DNA from 3 places in the Methylobacterium oryzisoli genome. Region 2 is predicted to be linked to each of the others. Evidence: predicted binding sites of a transcription regulator. Region 2 holds the regulator's gene; each other region holds the start of a gene.
What was found. Region 2 encodes LexA, which represses DNA repair genes until DNA is damaged. Its sites were predicted from a motif close to TGTTCNNNNTGTGTTCNG; they were not measured.

Region 1 (5,839 bases), on a different contig from region 2:
CTTTGCTTCAGAACTCTATTCCGCCCTCTTTCCCGGATGACGGGAAAGAGTGTCGTACGCCTCAGATGTCCAGCCCGGTCTCGTCCGCGAAGGCCGCCCGCTCGGTGATGAAGGCGAAGCGCGCCTCGGGCTTGTTGCCCATCAGGCGCTCCACCGTCTCGCCGGTGATCTCGCGGGTCTCTTCCAGCACCGCCACGCGCAGGAGCGTGCGCTTCTGCGGGTCCATCGTGGTCTCCTTGAGCTGGTTCGGCATCATCTCGCCGAGGCCCTTGAAGCGCCCGATCTCCACCTTGCCGTTCTTGAACACGCTCTTCATGAGCTGGTCCTTGTGGCGGTCGTCGCGCGCGTAGGCGCTCTTGGAGCCCTGCGTCAGCCGGTAGAGGGGCGGCACCGCGAGGTAGAGATGACCGCGCTCGATCAGCCGCGGCATCTGCCGGTAGAAGAAGGTGATCAGCAGCGAGGCGATGTGGGCGCCGTCGACGTCCGCATCCGTCATGATGATGACCTTCTCGTAGCGAAGGTCGTCATCGCGGTAATGCGTGCCCGTGCCGCAACCGAGCGCCTGCGTCAGGTCCGAGAGCAGCTGGTTCGCCCCGAGCTTGTCGCGGCTGGCCGAGGCCACGTTGAGGATTTTGCCGCGTAGCGGCAGCACCGCCTGCGTGGCGCGGTCGCGCGCCTGCTTGGCCGACCCGCCCGCCGAATCGCCCTCGACGATGAAGATCTCGGAGCCGGCCGCCCCGGCCTTCGAGCAGTCGGCGAGCTTGCCCGGCAGGCGCAGCTTGCGGGTCGCGGTCTTGCGCGCGACCTCCTTCTCCTGGCGGCGGCGCAGCCGCTCCTCCGCCCGGTCCACCACCCAGTCGAGGAGCTTGTTGGCCTGCGCCGGCGAGCCCGCGAGCCAGTGGTCGAAGGCGTCGCGCACGGCCGCCTCGACGATGCGCGAGGCCTCCAGCGTCGCGAGCTTGTCCTTGGTCTGGCCCTGGAATTCCGGCTCGCGGATGAACACCGACAGCATGGCGGCGCAGGTCGCCATCACGTCGTCGGTGGTCACCGCCTGCATGCGCTTGACCTGCCCGACGCGCTCGGCGTGGTCGCGCAGGCCCCGCAGCAGCGCGATGCGCAAGCCGCTCTCGTGCGTGCCGCCCTCGGGCGTCGGCACGGTGTTGCAGTAGGAGGAGGAAAAACCGTCGTCGTTGGCGAACCACGCCACCGCCCATTCGAGCGAGCCGTGGCTGCCGGGCTTCGTCACCTTGCCGGTGAACAGCGCGTCCGTGACGAGGTCCCGGCCGTCGATCTCGCGCGCGAGATAGTCCTTCAGGCCGGCCGGGAACCGGTGCACCGCCTCGGCCGGGACGTTGTCCACGCCCTCCAGGAGCGCGGGCGCGCAGCGCCAGCGGATCTCGACGCCGCCGAACAGGTAGGCCTTGGAGCGCGCCATCTTGAACAGGCGGCGCGGCTCGAAGGTCAGCGAGCCGAAGATCTGCGGGTCGGGGTGGAACCGCACCCGCGTGCCGCGCCGGTTCTGCACGCGGCCGACCTCCTCCAGGCCGCCCTGGGGCAGGCCGCGCGAGAAGGTCTGGCGGTAGAGGGTCTGGCTGCGGGCGACCTCGACCTCCAGGATGTCGGAGAGCGCGTTCACCACCGACACGCCGACCCCGTGCAGGCCGCCCGAAGTCTCGTAGACCTTCGAGTCGAACTTGCCGCCCGCGTGCAGCGTGGTCATGATCACTTCGAGGGCCGACTTGCCCGGGAATTTGGGGTGCGGATCGACCGGGATGCCCCGGCCGTTGTCCGTCACCGTGAGGAGGCCGCCCTCCTCCAGCTCCACCTCGATGAAGCTGGCATGGCCCGCCACCGCCTCATCCATCGCGTTGTCGATCACCTCGGCGAAGAGGTGGTGCAGCGCCTTCTCGTCGGTGCCGCCGATATACATGCCGGGCCGGCGCCGCACCGGCTCCAAGCCCTCCAGCACCTCGATGGTCGAGGCGTCGTAGCCGGCCTCGGCCGGCGCGGCCGGCGTGGCCGGGGCCACCGCCACGGGCTTGGGACGCTCGGGTCTCGGGGTCACAGGCCTGGGGGTCCTTGGCCCGGCGATGGGGTCGACGGGCGCCGCCTTGGCGCCCGGACCGAACAGATCTCGTGCGGCGTCGCTCACGCGGCGGCCTCGCGATGGGGGGACGGCTCTGGCAGCATTCGCACTCATCCTCTCCCTATACCGGAACAAACCGGAAACAGAAAGGGTCCATCGCAGGACCCGGCCGTGGCGGAGCGGCGCGGTCCGCCGCGGGCGGGCTGCCGGGCCTCAAGGTGGTAAACGAGTTACGTTAAGATTGCTTCACCCTGAATAGCCCCGCGGGAACAAGGCTTCCGTCAACGCGTTACAGCCACGCTGGTCGATGCCGGCACTGAGCGCCCGAGGAGGCCCGAGACCGATGAAAGCCGCCACCCGTCACGCCCGCCACCATGCCCTCGCGCGGGCCGAGCGCGCCGCCGGCGAGGCTTTCGGCTGCTTCGACGACGCCGTGGGCCTCACCCGCAACGTCAACCGCTTCACCGCCACGGCCACCGGCTCGGCGGTGGTGGCGGCGCTCGCCGCCACGCTCGCCTTCGCGTTCTAAGCAGACTTGCGTTGGCAGGCCAACGCTTCGTCCGCTTAGGCTCTTGTTTTGCCGCAGGTTTTCATCGCAAAACCGGCGGCCACTTTTGCGAAACCTGCTTAGCGCCTCACTCCCCGGCGCTTGCCGCCTTCTTGGCGGCGGCCTTCTTGGGAGCAGCCTTCCGCGCCGGCTTCGCCGCGCCATCCGCGCTCCGGGTGCGCCCCCTCGCCGCGCCCTTCTTCTTGCCCCCTCCCCCGGCCTCGCGCCGGGCCGCGATCAGCCGCAGCGCCTCGTCGAGGGTCAGCGCGTCCCGGTCCGCGCCCTTCGGCAGGGTGGCGTTGACGTCGCCGTCCGTCACGTAGGGGCCGTAGCGGCCGGCCTTCACGGTGACGGTGCGCCCCTCTGGATCGGTTCCGAGCGCCCGGCCGGGATCGGTCGCGGGCCGTCCGCCCCCCTGCTCCTTGGCGACGATCAGATCGATCGCCCGGTTGGCGCCGATCTCCAGGAGGTCGTCGTCCTTGCCCAGGTTGGCGTAGGTCTTCCCGTGCTGCACGTAGGGGCCGAAGCGGCCGAGATTGGCCAGGATCGGCTCGCCCGATTCCGGGTGCCGGGCCACCTCGCGCGGCAGCGCGAGCAGCTTCAGCGCCGTCTCCAGCGTCACGTCGCCGGGAGCGAGGCCCTTGGGCAGCGAGGAGCGCTTGGGTTTTTCCGCCCCCTTCTCGGTCGAGGCCTCGCCGAGCTGCACGAAGGGGCCGAAGCGCCCGTCGCGCAGGGTCACCGGCTGGCCGGTCGCCGGATCCTCGCCGAGCACCCGCACGCCGGGCTGGCCGCCCTCGGCCGAGCTGCCCTCGCCGTCGCCCTCGATGCCGGTGGCGGAGAGCTGACGGGTGTACTTGCACTCGGGATAGTTCGAGCAGCCGATGAAGGCCCCGAACTTGCCGAGCTTCAGCGACAGCTGGCCGCCGCCGCAATTCGGGCAGGCGCGGGGGTTCGCGCCGTCCGCCTTGGCCGGGAAGATGTGCGGGCCGAGGAGCTGGTTCAGCGCCTCCAGCACCTCGGCGGTGCGCAGTTCCTTGGTGCCGGCGATCGCCGCCGAGAAATCGCGCCAGAAGTCGCGCAGCACCGCGCGCCAGTCGATCTCGGCGTTCGAGATTCGGTCGAGCTGCTCTTCGAGGTCGGCCGTGAAATCGTACTCGACGTAGCGCCGGAAGAAGCTCTCCAAGAAGCCGGTGACGAGGCGGCCCTTGTCCTCCGGCACGAGGCGCTTCTTGTCGATGCGCACGTATTCGCGGTCGCGCAGCACCTGCAGCACGGCGGCGTAGGTGGAGGGCCGGCCGATGCCGAGCTCCTCCATGCGCTTGACGAGGCTGGCCTCGGAGTAGCGCGGCGGCGGCTCGGTGAAGTGCTGGGTCGCGGCGATGCGCTCGCGCCGCAGGGGATCGCCCGCCTGCATCGGCGGCAGCCGCCGGGATTCCTCGTCCTCCTCGTCGTCCTTGCCCTCTTGATAGAGCGTGAGGAAGCCGTCGAACTTGACCACTTGGCCCGTGGCCCGCAGGTCGAGGCGACGCGGCCCGACCATGGCGTGGATGTCGACGGTGGTGCGCTCCAGCTCCGCCGATTCCATCTGGCTCGCGATGGTGCGGGTCCAGATCAGCTCGTAGAGCTTGGCCTGCTCGGGTTCGAGGTAGCGCGCGACGGCCTTGGGCAGCCGGCCGAGATCGGTCGGGCGCACGGCCTCGTGGGCCTCCTGGGCGTTCTTGGCCTTGGTGCTGTAGCTGCGCGGGGCGGGCGGCACGTAATCGGCGCCGAACTCGGTCCCGATGACCTGGCGCGCGTCGCGGATGGCCTCGGGCGCCATGTCGACGCCGTCGGTGCGCATGTAGGTGATGAGGCCGACCGTCTCCCCGCCGATCTCGACGCCCTCGTAGAGGCGCTGGGCGATGCGCATGGTCTGGGCCGGAGCCAACCCGAGCTTGCGCGACGCCTCCTGCTGCAGGGTCGAGGTGGTGAAGGGTGGCTGCGGGTGGCGCTTGGCGGGCTTGGCCTCGACGCTCGCGACCGAGAAGGTCGCCAGTTCGAGGTCGCGCCGGAAGGCTTCCGCCTCGTCGGCGGTGCCGACGTCGAGGCGCTGGATGCGCTTGCCGTCCGCGCCCACGAGCCGGGCCTCGAACACGGCATTCCTGGCGGTTGCCAGGGTTGCGACGAGCGACCAGTACTCGCGCGGCCGGAACGACTCGATCTCGGCCTCGCGGTCGCAGACGAGGCGCAGGGCCACCGACTGGACGCGGCCCGCCGAGCGGGCGCCCGGCAGCTTGCGCCACAGCACGGGCGAGAGGTTGAAGCCCACGAGGTAGTCGAGCGCCCGGCGCGCCAGGTAGGCGTCGACCAGGGCCTGGTCGATCTGCCGCGGCTGAGCCATCGCGGTCTGCACCGCGTCCTTGGTGATGGCGTTGAAGGTCACGCGCTCGACCGGCACGCCCTTGAGCACGCGCTTGGCCTGCAGCGCCTCCAGGACGTGCCAGGAGATCGCCTCGCCCTCGCGGTCGGGGTCGGTGGCGAGGATCAGCTTGTCGGCGCCCTTGACCGCCTTGGCGATCTCCGAGACCCGCTTGGCGCCCCGGTCTTCCAGCTCCCAGAGCATGAGGAAGTCCTGCTCCGGGTCGACCGAGCCGTCCTTGGCGGGCAGGTCGCGGACATGCCCGAAGGACGCCAGGACCTCGTAGTCGCGACCGAGATACTTGTTGATCGTCTTGGCCTTGGCCGGCGACTCGACGACGACGACTTTCATGAACGGCTTGCCTCTTCCCAAGCAGACCGCAGCGGGCAGGTCTCGATTTGGCGGACGCACGGCGCGGATGGGCGGGCGCCGGGACCGGAGAAGTGGGTGAACGGGGGACGGATGTCAAATGCCCATCAGGGAGACCCCGGCGATCCTTGCGGCGCCGCGCCGCGCCTTCTATAGGCGGGGCCGAGCCATGACCACGCCGACCCGCCCGGGCTTCCCGCACCGCCACCTGCTCGGCATCGAGGGCCTCTCGCCCCTCGACATCGCGGGCCTGCTCGACCGCGCCGACGAGGCCGTCGAGATCAGCCGCCAGGTCGAGAAGAAGCGCACCACCCTGCGCGGGCGCACCCAGATCAACCTCTTCTTCGAGCCCTCGACGCGGACCCAGTCGTCCTTCGAGCTCGCCGGCAAGCGGCTCGGCGCCGACGTGATGAACATGTCGGTCGCCTCCTCGTCGGTG
Region 2 (5,839 bases):
CGGCATCCCGTGCTTGTCCTTGACGGCGGGATCGAGCGTGATGCGGTTCGTCTCCTGCGGCATGTCCTCGCCGACGAGCCACATCCCGGCCATGCGCGGGTACTGCTCCATCGCGCTCGTGAAGGTGCGCCCCCAGCCGCCCGGGTTGAGGAAGGCGGCCATGAAGGGCACGCCGAGCGAGAGCGTCTCCATCTCGTAGCCGCCCGCGAAGCCGCGCTTGGGGTCGTGGTGCGCCTCGTCCCGGATGATGCCGGCCATGGTCGTGCCGCGGTACATGTGCACCGACTTCTCGAACACGCCGTAGATGCTGCCGGTCATGTGCCGCATGTAGTTGCGGCCGACCTGCCCCGACGAGTTCGCGAGCCCGTCCGGGAAGAGGGTCGAGGCACTGTTGAGGAGCAGGCGCGGGCTCTCGATGGAGTTGCCCGCCACCGCCACGATGCGGGCCTTCTGGCGCTGGAGCTGGCCCTTCTCATCCGCGTAGACGACGCCCGTGACCTTGCCGGCCGCGTCGTGCTCGATGCGGATCACCATGCAGTTCGGCCGCACTTCGAGGTTGCCGGTCTCTTCGCCGCGGGGGATCTCGGCGATCAGCGTCGACCACTTCGCTCCCGACTTGCAGCCCTGGAAGCAGAAGCCGATCTGCTGGCAGGCGCCGCGGTCGTGGCGCTCCTCGCTGTTGATCGCCATCCGGCCGGTATGGACCTCCTTGTAGCCGACGCGGCGCGCCCCGGCCTCCAGCACCTTGAAGTTGTTGTTGCCGGGCAGGCCCTTGATGCCGTTGGTGCGCGTCACGCCCATCCGGTCCTCGGCCTTCGCGTACCAGGGGTCGAGGTCGGCCAGGGTGATCGGCCAGTCGAGGAGGTTGGCGCCCGGCATCACGCCGTAATGGTCGCGGATGCGGAATTCGTGCTCCTCGAAGCGCAAGGAGGCGCCGGCCCAGTGCACGGTGGAGCCGCCCACCGCCTTCACGATCCAGGCCGGCAGGTTGGGGAAGTCCCGCGCCACCCGCCAGGAGCCCGAGGTGGTGCGCATGTCGGTCCAAGCGAGCTGCGCGAAGCTCGCCCACTCGTCGTTGACGAAATCCTCCGTGTTGTGACGGGCGCCCGCCTCCAGGATCACGGTCTTGATCCCCTTGAGCGCCAGTTCGGTGCCGAGCGTGCCCCCGCCCGCGCCCGAGCCCACGATGACGACGAGCCCGTCGTCGTTGAGGTCGAAAGTGGCCATGCTGTCCTCCGGTCGCGCCGGGGGTCCGCGCCGTGCGCGCCCTCCTGCCGCGCGTGAGATCACTCAGGTCTGGCGGCTGGTTCAGACCTTCGGCAGCCAGTCGATGTCGTTGAAGCCGCGCTGGATGTAGCCGCCCTTGTCGGCGGAGGGACCCTCGTAGCCGAACTTCGGCCACAGCTCGGGCTGGTTGTAGAGCGAGACCACGAGGTCGGCCCGCAGCGCCTTGAAGAAGGGCGTGTGCTCGATCGCCTGGAGCAGGACGACGCGGTCGGCCTCCCAGCCGACCTGCGCATAGGCGACCTTGTGCCGGGTGCGCGCATCCTCGTCGAGGCGGCGGATGCCCTCGGAGAGGAGCTGCTTCGTGGCCGGATCGCCCGCCGCCTTGCCGTCCCACGGCTTCACGGCGGCGATGTAGTAGGTGTCGGCCAGGAAGTCGTGCGGGTAGATGTCCCGCGCCACCTTCACCAGGGTCTTCAGGTCGGAGGGCGACAGGGCGGCGCCGCCCTCCGCCCAGGCCTCCTCCACCGCCAGGCCGGCGCCCGTGGCGATGGCCGCCGCCGGGGCCGCCGCGGCGGCGCTCTGCAGGAAGCTGCGCCGGCTCACCCGCCGGCGCGGATCGACTTCTCTCATCGGGCGTCTCCTCGTGACGTTCTTGCTTGTCGTCATGCTGTTGCCTGGGGACGGCTCAGCCGAAGCGGCCGCCCTTCTGGATGACCTCGATCTTGTAGCCGTCGGGATCGGTGGCGAAGAAGAACCGGGCGAGCGTGCGGCCCTGGTGCTGGAAGTCCTTCACGGGCGTCGCGGGCAGGCCCTCGCGCTCGAAGCGCGCGTGCTCGGCCTCGACATCGTCCACCACCACCGCGAGGTGGCCGTAGCCGTTGCCGATCTCGTAGGGCTCCTGCCGGTCGAAGTTGACCGTGAGTTCGAGCTCGAAGGGCGAGGCGGGGTCGCGCAGGTAGACGAGCGCGAAGGTGTCGAACGCGAAGCGGTCGGCGACCTCCAGGCCGAAGGCGCGGGCATAGTACTCGCACGAGCGGGCCTCGTCGCGGACGCGGATCATGGAATGAACGGGCTTGGCCATCGGGAAACGACTTCTCCTGGACTTGCGGCCGGTGCCGGTGTGTCTGCACGCCCCGATCGTAGCCGGCGGCCGGGGCCGCAGGTGGTAGCGGGCTGTTGCGGGGCCGATCCCGCCGGCCGTCAGGGCGGAGTCGGCGCAGGTCGAGAATCGGTGCAGACGTGTGGACGAGGCCGCTTCATCCGCGGCACGACGCCAAGCCGCTTGCGGAACACTTGAGGAACGCTTACCATGTTCGCGATTTGTTTCGATCAGCGTGCCCGCGCAGGCGATGAGAGTGACCCATGCTCACCCGTAAGCAGTTGGACCTGCTCCGCTTCATCCAGCAGCGGATGCGCGAGACGGGCGTCCCCCCGTCCTTCGACGAGATGAAGGACGCCCTCGACCTCAAGTCCAAGTCGGGCATCCACCGACTGATCACGGCGCTGGAGGAGCGGGGCTTCCTGCGCCGGCTGCCGAATCGCGCCCGGGCGATCGAGGTGATCCGCCTGCCCGAGACGGTGAGCGCGCCCTCCGCCGAGGTGGTGCGCTTCAACCCGAGCGTGGTCGAGGGCGGGCGCGCCAAGGAGCCGGTCGCCAAGCCCGCCATGCCCGCCGGGGTGGCGGTGGACGATCACCGGTCGGGCTCGGTGGCCATCCCGGTGATGGGCCGCATCGCCGCCGGTACGCCGATCTCGGCGATCCAGTCCCAGAGCCGCAGCGTGGCGATGTCGCCCGACTTCCTGGCCGGCGGCGAGCATTACGCGCTCGAAGTGCGCGGCGACTCGATGATCGAGGCGGGCATCCTCGACGGCGACCTCGTGGTGATCCGCCGGCAGGAGACGGCCAATACCGGCGACATCGTGGTGGCGCTGATCGACGACGAGGAGGCCACGCTCAAGCGCCTGCGCCGCCGCGGCTCGTCGATCGCCCTCGAGGCCGCCAACCCGGCCTACGAGACCCGCGTGCTCGGCCCGGACCGCGTGCGCATCCAGGGCCGGCTCGTCAGCCTGATCCGCAAGTACTGACGGCCTGGTTCCGGATCATCCTCCGGGACATCGTGCCCGGAGGCATCGTGGCGATCATCGAAGGCCCGCGCGACTCCCCGCGCGGGCCTTCGGCGTTCCGGGACATCGTCGGGTCGTAACCCATCCTGCCTCGAGGGCAGGCGCTCGCTCGAAGGAATCCAAAGAAGCGGCACAACGGCGTCGTAGTATCTGACCTTGCGTCCGTCCCAACGGCCTGCGAGCACGGCCCTTCGCGGGATCGCCGAAGCTAGAGGAAAGCTTAACCATCAATCCGGCAAAGTGCCGGGATGATCGCGGTGGGCCGTGGGCCCGCCGGCAGATCTCCTCCTGTGCCGATGAAGGCCTGCGGAACGCGACGATGACCGACGGCTTCATTCTCCTGGTCTCGGACGATCCCAAGAAAGCCCACTCGCTCGCCCACAGCGTCACCTGCCACCTGCCCTGCCGGGTGATCGAACCCGGGCAGCGCCAACCGCCCGGCACCGTGCTCGCCGTGTTGCTCGACGTCGCCCTCGACGATCCATCCCTCCTGGCGAGCCTGCGCGGCCTGATGAGCCATCTGCGCGCCCGCATGAGACCCTGCCTGTGCCTGGCGCGGGACCTGACGCCGGCCACGCTCGCCAAGGCGCGGGCGCTCGGGGCCTCCCGGATCCTGCCGCCCTTCACCTCCCGCGCCGCCCTGTCCGCCGCCCTTCTCGATCTCGTGCAGGTGTCCGCGGCCGAGCGCGCGCGCGAGCCGCGGGTGCAGATCCGCGCTCAAGCCGTCGAGGCCTGCGCGCTCGTGACCGGCCTGTTCGATGCCGCGGAATCCGGCCGGGCGCTGTCCCACGAGGATGTCGAGGCCGGCACCGAGATCGTCCTCGACGCGATCTCCGAGGCTGGGATCCAGGCGTGGCTGGAGACGATCTGGTCGCACCAGAGCGAGGTCTACCAGCACTCCCTCAGCGTGGCCGGTCATGCGGCGGTCTTCGCGAGCGTCCTCGGCTTCCGCCGCAGCGACCAGCACCGCCTCGCCCGGGCGGCCCTGCTGCACGACGTCGGCAAGGCGAAGATCCCGCGCGCCATCCTGGCCAAGCCGAGCAGCCTGACGCCGGACGAACTCGCGATCATGCGCACGCACCCCGCGATCGGCGCGGACCTCCTCGCGGCCCAGCCGGGCTTCGACGCCGAGACCCTCGGCGTCGTGCGCCATCACCACGAACTGCTCGACGGCTCCGGCTATCCGGACGGGCTTCGGGGCGGAGAGATCCCCGACCTCGTCCGCCTCGTCACCATCTGCGACATCTACTCGGCCCTGACCGAGCGCCGCCCTTACCGCGCCCCGCTGAACGCGGCCGACGCCTGGGTGGTGATGGAAGGGATGGGCGGCAAGCTCGACACCGCGCTTCTCAACGCCTTCCGGTCCACCGTGGGCGGACTCCAGACCGCTTCCGCCGCCTGAGCGGCCCAGGGGACGAAAGCCGCCGCGACGCGTTTCCCCGCACGGAGGAACGCTGATGCCGATCGAACACCAAACCCCGCATCCCGACTGGCCGCGCCGCGTGGCGCAAGCCTATCTGGCCGAGGCGCGCCCGCCGCTGACGCCGCGCATGGCCGAGGATCTGCTCGAACGCCTCTCGGCGGCCCAGCATGGCGGCGAGGCGCCCCGGGAGGCCGCCAACGCCGCCCTCGATGCCTTCGAGGCCGACCTCAACGCGGTGGCCGGGCCGCGGGTCGTGGAACTCGATGCCGCCGGCGTCACGATGGGTCACCGCTCGGAGGCCGGCCGTCCGCTGCGGACGTTCGGTGGCCAGTGAGCCGGGCCGGCCGCGGCGGACGAATCCCCTGGAGAGGAGCACCCGGGGAAGCCTCCAGCCGTCCTGAATGCCTGTCCTCTGCAGAAGGCTTGGACCTAGGTCGAAGACGGCCTACCCTGACTGCGGCGGGCCGGACCCTTATTCTCCGGCCCCGTGAGAGGGACGGTTCGTCGCGTCGGGCGCGGCGATCGGAATCGGGCGCTGGCCCCGGGTTCCCCGCCTCCACCGCCGCCCCTCAAGCCCGGGTCGATCACTCCCCGAGCGTAGGCTCGCACCGCTGCTTGTATTTTGTATGCCAGATGGTACGGTGAGGCCATGAGCCAGCACGACGTTACGCGCGTTCAGCGCTTCGATCATCCGGGACGCGGACGCGAGCGGGCGAGGCCCGTTCCGAAGGGCCGCCAGGTGGATCCCCGCGCCAAGACCGAGATCGCCGGCCTGCTCGGCGACGCGTCCCGGCAGCGAGATCTCCTGATCGAGCACCTGCACCTGATCCAGGACACCTACGGCCAGATCAGCGCTCCACACCTCGCGGCGCTGGCCGACGAGATGGATCTCGCCTTCGCGGAGGTGTTCGAGACCGCGACCTTCTACGCCCATTTCGACGTGGTGAAGGAGGGCGAGAACCCGGTGCCGGCGCTCACCGTGCGGGTCTGCGACAGCATCACCTGCGCGATGCACGGCGCCGAGGACCTGCTGGCGGCGCTCCAGGCCGAGATCGGCGGTCAGGT
Region 3 (5,839 bases), on a different contig from region 2:
GCAAGCCCGATCCCGAGCGCCAGCGCGACCTGCAGGAAGCTGCCCTCCCCGAGGTAGCGCGTGCCGAATTCGAACTGCACGGCGAGGCGCACGAGGAGCCCGAGTGCCATGAAGGCGAGGCACGCGGCGAGGGCGGCGAGGAGGAGCGCGACGAAATCGTTCATGGCTCTTGAGCCCGGACGAGGGATCCGAGAGGGGACCAAGCAAAGGCTGCGCCAGCGGGGAGCCGGGAGACGGGCGCCGGCCCGCCGCCTCAGGCCGGCCGCGTCGCCTGCATCGAGGGACGCGCGTCGAAGCCCTCGAACCACGTCGCGGCGGCGGGCGCGCGGGCGCGCCAGTCGAGGTCGGCGAAGCGCAGGTCGAGGTAGCCCAGCGCGCAGGCATACGTGATGATGCCGATGTCGAGGCGCTGGCCGAAGCCCGGGGCCGCCGCTTCGATCACCTGCAGCGCGCTCTCGATCTTGGCGTGCTGGCCTGCCACCCAGGCCTCGGAGCGCTCGGTCTCGGCCCGCACCCGGGATTCGTAGACGACGAGCAGCGCCGCATCGAGCAGCCCGTCCCCGGTCGATTGCGCGGCGAGCGCCGCCCAGCGGGCGGGACCGGCCGGGGGAAACAGCCCGCCCTGCCCCAGATGGTCGAGGTACTCGCAGATCACCCGGCTGTCGGCCAGCACCGTGCCGTCGTCGAGGAGCAGGGTCGGCACCTGCCCGAGCGGGTTCTGCGCCACGATTCCCGCGTCGCGGTTCACCGGGTGCGCGGCGGCCGGCAGCCGCTCCAGCCGATCGGCGAGGCCGAGTTCGAGGGCCGTCACCATCACCTTGCGCACGAACGGCGAGGTCTGCGAGTGGAAGAGCTTCATCGGAGTCTCCGGGGACGGTGGCGCGGATCGGGTCGGCGCCGGGCCGGCGTCAGCGCCGCGCCGGCGGTTTGGCCGCGCCGGGGGCCGTGCCGGTCGCGGCCGGGCGCTCGGCCGGCGGGCGCGGTGTCTCGGCCCCGAGGCGCCGCACCGGCCAGCCGTCGCTCCACCGCTCCATGTCGGTGAAGCGGGGGTTGTTCTTGAGCGCGGTGGCGTCCTGGCCGGCGAAGGCCGCGGCCGCCGCCATGTCGAAGGTCTTCCAGTAGGCGAGATAGTCGAGGCTGTCGGTGCCGGCGGCGTTGATCTGCGCCACGAGCGTGGTCTGCTCGCCGGTGAGCGCCATGTCGGCCGACCACCGGAAGGGCGGCGGCTTCTGTTTGGGGTCCCGAGGAGCCGCTTCCTTGGGCGGCTCGGGCGGCAGCTTGATCGCGGCGGCGTCGTAGGCGGTGTTGTTGCCCGCGGGCGAGGCGAGCGTGGCCGAGAGCGCCGGGAAGCCGTGGTCGTCCGAGAGCGCCCGCAGGAAGAGCTTGCGGTCGGCCGGCACGCCGCTCGCCTCGCGCAGCAGGCGGCGCGCCGCGAGGTCCGCCGCCCGCGCGTCCCGGTCGCCGATCACCGTGACGATGAGCGTGCCGGGGGCGATCCGCGCGAGGTCGTGCAGGGCGATGCCCCGGGCCTTGTCGTCCCGAGCGATGCCGCCAGGCATGGCCCCGAAGATCAGCCGCGGCACCGGAAGGCCGGTCTCGGTGGCGTGCGCGGCGAGGTTGGCGGCGATCGGCACGCCGGCCAAGTGGCCGATCAGCGCCACCCGGGTCATGTCGGGCTTCGCCTCGGGATCCGTCGCGAGAGAGGCGAGCGCGTCCTTGACGAGCTCCGCCGCCAGCGTGCTGGCATCGGCCGGGCGGGTGCGGTTGACCTCCTGGAAGCGCGGGAACAGCACGAGCGAGCCCGACTTGGCGAGGTGCTCGATCCAGGCCCCGTAGGCCTGCGGGTTGGTGGCGCCCCAGGCATGCAGGAACACCACCACGGGGCGCCCCTGCGCGGGGGCGGGCGTGGCGGCGTAGAACGCGAAGGTCACGGCCCCCGCGCGGCCGAGCGCCCGTTTGGTGACGGTCTGGCCCGCATAGGCGGCGCCGCCCGGACCCTCCTTGGGCTGCGGGGGCGGGGTGGCGGCCTCGGCCCCGCCCTGCGCCGCGGCGAGGCCGAGCGTCAGCAGGACGACGCGGGGAAGGCGGAGCAAGGGGCGCATGGACGAGGAGGCGGGGGAGCCGGGCCGACGATCCGCCCAACCGACACTGTTTCGGAGCCGATCACAAGGCCTCGTCGGCCCGCCCGCTGCCGGTTGCGCGGCCCTGTCGCTTCCGCGGTACAGTTGTCCGGGTGCCGGCGCTCAACCGCGCTGGCCTGGCGCTCAACCGCGCTGGCCTGGCTCCGGATCGGTCGGGCTCAGGTGGTCGATGAGCCGGTTCAGCTCATCGGGCACCGGCTCGTCGACCACGTCGGTGTAGAGGGCCCGCAGATCGTGCCCGAGTTTGGCGAGCAGCAGGGCGTCGGCCAGCGACGTGGCCGTCGCGTGCGTCTGTCCAAAGCTGGCTGCGTGGTTGCTCGGAATCAGCTTCATCTGCGGTCTTCGGGCGGCTGCCCTGTCTCCCCCGTGAGAGGCCCGGCCCTTCGGCCGATGGGCGGAATGACTCAGGAAATCACGAGTCACAACGCGGCTCGGACGGGTGGGTTGCGCAGCATCCGCGATGATCTCGCGCCCTGCTGCTCTCGCGAGCATTGACCCTGACGCCGCACCCGATGCCCGATAGTAGGAGGATGCAGGCGGCGTCGACGTGCGCGCCCGCACGGGCGGCCCGGGCGAACCCGCGGGTCATCTTGGAGAGTCGGGAGACGGCTTTTCCTCGACGCGACGCCTACCCGGCGTTCGCGTCTCCGACGGGAGAATTCCCGCTGTGATAGCCGGCCGCCTGCTCGACGAGGGTCAGGATGTCGAGCGCCCGCCACGGCTTGGGAATGAAGGTCGCGGACATGCGCAGGTCGCTCGGTTGGTCGCCCGCATCGCCCGAGGTGAGCAGCACATGCACGCGCGGCCACGTCACGCCGATGATGCGCGCCAATTCGAAGCCGCCGATCGGTCCGGGGGTTCTCACGTCGGAGAACACCACGGTCACCTCCTCGCCCCGCTCGCGCAGGATCGCGAGCGCCTTCTCGGCGGTCTCCGCCTCGATGACGCGGAAGCCCGTCTCCTCGAGGAGCGTGGCCGCGAGGAAGCGCTCCTCCGGCTCGTCCTCGACGACCAGGATCACGGGTTGCGTCTTCGCGCCGGCATCGCTCATAGGCATGGAACGGGCGTCCGGTCCAACGGTTGCATAGGGCCGCGCCGATCCGAGACGGCGCTCACGAAAGCTTGACCACAGACGCATCATCCTGCCCTTGATGGCGTGAATCAAGGTCCGGCGGGCCTGCGCCGGGGCTTGGGCGCGCATGTGTGCCGTCGCGGGCACGCTTCCTCCTGCGGCGCGGGTGCGCATCATGGGAGCGAGGTGGGCGCCAGCAAGGCAGCCGGCGCCCCGGCCCATTCACGATTGCGACAATGTGGCCAAGGTCGACGGCCGCCGCGGGGGCGCGGAATTGGCAGTCCCGAGCAAAGGTCACGCGCTCAAGCAGCCCGGACGAGTCCCGCCCGGGCCGCTCGACGAGGATCCGTGCGGGCCGGGCTGCCTCAGGCCGCCGCGGCCTTGCGGCTCTTGGCCGGCCAGCCGAGGCTGACGAGGCGCTGCTTGGCGTGCTCGCGCACCTCGTCGCGCAGGCCCGGCGCCAGGGCGGCGAGGACGCGCTGCGTCTCGGGGTCGAGCATCAGGTCGGTCACCGCGTTGATGCTCTTCGCCTTGTCGATCCGGGCCTTGAGGTCGGCCTCTGCCGAGGCGCCGTCGAGGGCGGGCGCGGCGGCCGTATCGGGCATCTCTTCTTCGGACAACTCCCCGGCCGCCTCGGGCTGCGGCGCCGGCTCGGTCCGGCCGGCCTGGGCACGCGCCGGCTGGAGATCGGGGCGGGAGGCCTTGAACTCGTCCGCCTCGTCCTCCGAGTAGAGCAGGCCGTGCAGGCCCGCGAGCTTGAGGATCACGCGGTCCTTGGCCCGCTTCTCCGCCATCGCGAAGACGTAGGCCGCCTGCTTGCCGGAGACGCGGTAGTTCACGCCGATCAGCGCCTCGCCGATCGACCACTCGGTGCGGTCGCCGTTCGGCCCCGGCATATGGCCGGTGACCAGGATCACGGCCTCGTCGCGCTCCGCCCGCACGATCACCGGCGCATCGAAGCGGATGCGGGCCTGCACGGCGATGCGCTCCAGCGCCTTGTGGTAGATCACGGCGGTGCCCTGCACCCGCCAGACGTTGCCGGCCAGCGGCTCACCGTAGGTCGCGAGGATCTCCGCGATCTGCTTGTCGGTCGTTGCGCTCATGCGATCGATCTCACCTGCTCGAAGGCGGCCGGGGGTGCGCTGAGGCGCCTGCGGCCACGGCGATTCTTGTAGCACGACGCCTCGCGTTGAGCGAGTGTTTTCGCCGGATTTCAGGAAGCAAAGCCGCTCCGGCGGCGCGCATTTTGTCCCAGCCCGCAACGCCTATCCGGAGCCGATCCGTGGCAAGCTCCAGACGATGACGCCCGGGCTTATCGTCGTGCGATTATGGCGCCGTTGACCGGCAAGAGTGTGTTCGCTAATCGTTCTTGTGAACTGGTGCGGCGAGATCTTTGTGCGTGGGCGATCCCTGCCTGCGCGCCGCCGCGTTTCCGGGAGTGCCCTCCGGCCATGAGTGCCCCTCGCCCGCACGATTCCGCCCTGTTGCTCGACCGGCCGGGGACGCGCCGCAGCGCGGTGCGCCATGCTCGCCGCACCGGCGCGCCGGCGCTCGCGGCCCCGCGCATGGCGCTGGTGGCCGACTTCTTGGCGATCGCGGCCCTCGATCCGGCCGTGGAGGCGCTGCGCCCCGGCCCCGCGCCGGCGCGGCTCCTCGTCGGGGACGAGAGCGTGGAGCACGCCGCCGATTTCGAGCAGACCCGCACGGACGAGCCGGGCCTGCTCGTCGACGTGGTGGCGGAGGCGGATCTCGCCCGCCATCCCCTGCGCGTCGCCTACGTGGCGGGCGAGACGGTGGTGGCCGAGGACGGGCGCCGCTTCGTCATCGAGAGCGCGGCCTCGCTGCGGGCCGAGCCCCGGATCTCCACGGTGCGGCTGGTGATGGCCTGCCGCCGCACCTTCGTGTCGGCGGGCGACCGGGTGCGGATCCTGCACTACCTCGACGAGTGCGGCACCGGCCGCCTCGTGGAATGCGCGGCGGTGGTCCAGAACGCCCCGGACGGCGTCGCCGCCGTGCTGGCGCTCGCCGTCGAAGGCCTGCTCGCCATCGACATCGGCCGCCCGATCCTGCCCGAGACTCCGGTGCGCCGCCGGCCCCTGCCCGCCGCGGACCCGTTCGGCTTCTGAACCCCGGCCGGGTTCAGACGTGCACCGGCCCGTCCTCGACGTCCCGCCGGCCGGCGGACAGGCCCACCGCCAGAAGCCAGCCGTAGAAGGCCGCCACCGCCCCGAGCACCAGCCAGCCCGGCAGGGGGCCCAGCGCCGCGTTGCCGACGATCTCGCCCACCGAGTGGACCATCTCGCCCCGGCCCGCCTCCTGCAGCCGGGCCGAGGTGATCTTGAGCACCCAGGCGAGCGCCAGGATCACGAACATCCAGCCGTAATTGCGCCGCAGCCGCCGCGCGAAGGCATCCGCCAGGGTGACGTGGAACTGGGGCTGGCGCAGGTCCGCGCCGAGCGCCGCCGGCCAGTCGGCCGACGGGTCCGGCCGCGGGGCGAAGACCTGCGCGTAGTAGCAGCGCTCCAGCCGGCGCACGCGGTGGCGGTAGACGTCGAAGAAGCGGTAGCGCCGGGCCTCGATGCCGAGCAGCAGCAGCACCAGGAGCATCGCGAACAGCAGCACGCCG

Region 1: a site for LexA is predicted at 2,214-2,231, ahead of parE (DNA topoisomerase IV subunit B). Genes of this name have one in related genera too.
Region 3: a site for LexA is predicted at 4,567-4,584, ahead of ACKUB9_RS23200 (trna delta -isopentenylpyrophosphate transferase). Genes of this name have one in related genera too.

Annotation. Positions count from the first base shown of each region.
Region 1 covers NZ_JBKIBX010000013.1:151,583-157,421, forward strand. Annotated here, with positions in the region: gene parE (DNA topoisomerase IV subunit B) at 62-2,152, opposite strand; gene ACKUB9_RS15135 (hypothetical protein) at 2,430-2,615, shown strand; gene topA (type I DNA topoisomerase) at 2,722-5,382, opposite strand; gene ACKUB9_RS15145 (aspartate carbamoyltransferase catalytic subunit) at 5,570-5,839, shown strand, end outside.
Region 2 covers NZ_JBKIBX010000009.1:31,754-37,592, reverse strand. Annotated here, with positions in the region: gene ACKUB9_RS10945 (GMC family oxidoreductase) at 1-1,227, opposite strand, end outside; gene ACKUB9_RS10940 (gluconate 2-dehydrogenase subunit 3 family protein) at 1,309-1,857, opposite strand; gene ACKUB9_RS10935 (VOC family protein) at 1,913-2,308, opposite strand; gene lexA (transcriptional repressor LexA) at 2,590-3,312, shown strand; gene ACKUB9_RS10925 (HD-GYP domain-containing protein) at 3,671-4,753, shown strand; gene ACKUB9_RS10920 (hypothetical protein) at 4,809-5,108, shown strand; gene ACKUB9_RS10915 (NAD(P)H-dependent oxidoreductase subunit E) at 5,424-5,839, shown strand, end outside.
Region 3 covers NZ_JBKIBX010000029.1:49,856-55,694, reverse strand. Annotated here, with positions in the region: gene ACKUB9_RS23225 (hypothetical protein) at 1-164, opposite strand, end outside; gene ACKUB9_RS23220 (glutathione S-transferase family protein) at 254-859, opposite strand; gene ACKUB9_RS23215 (alpha/beta hydrolase family protein) at 909-2,102, opposite strand; gene ACKUB9_RS23210 (NepR family anti-sigma factor) at 2,265-2,474, opposite strand; gene ACKUB9_RS23205 (response regulator) at 2,770-3,192, opposite strand; gene ACKUB9_RS23200 (trna delta -isopentenylpyrophosphate transferase) at 3,579-4,316, opposite strand; gene ACKUB9_RS23195 (hypothetical protein) at 4,665-5,339, shown strand; gene ACKUB9_RS23190 (DUF2270 domain-containing protein) at 5,353-5,839, opposite strand, start outside.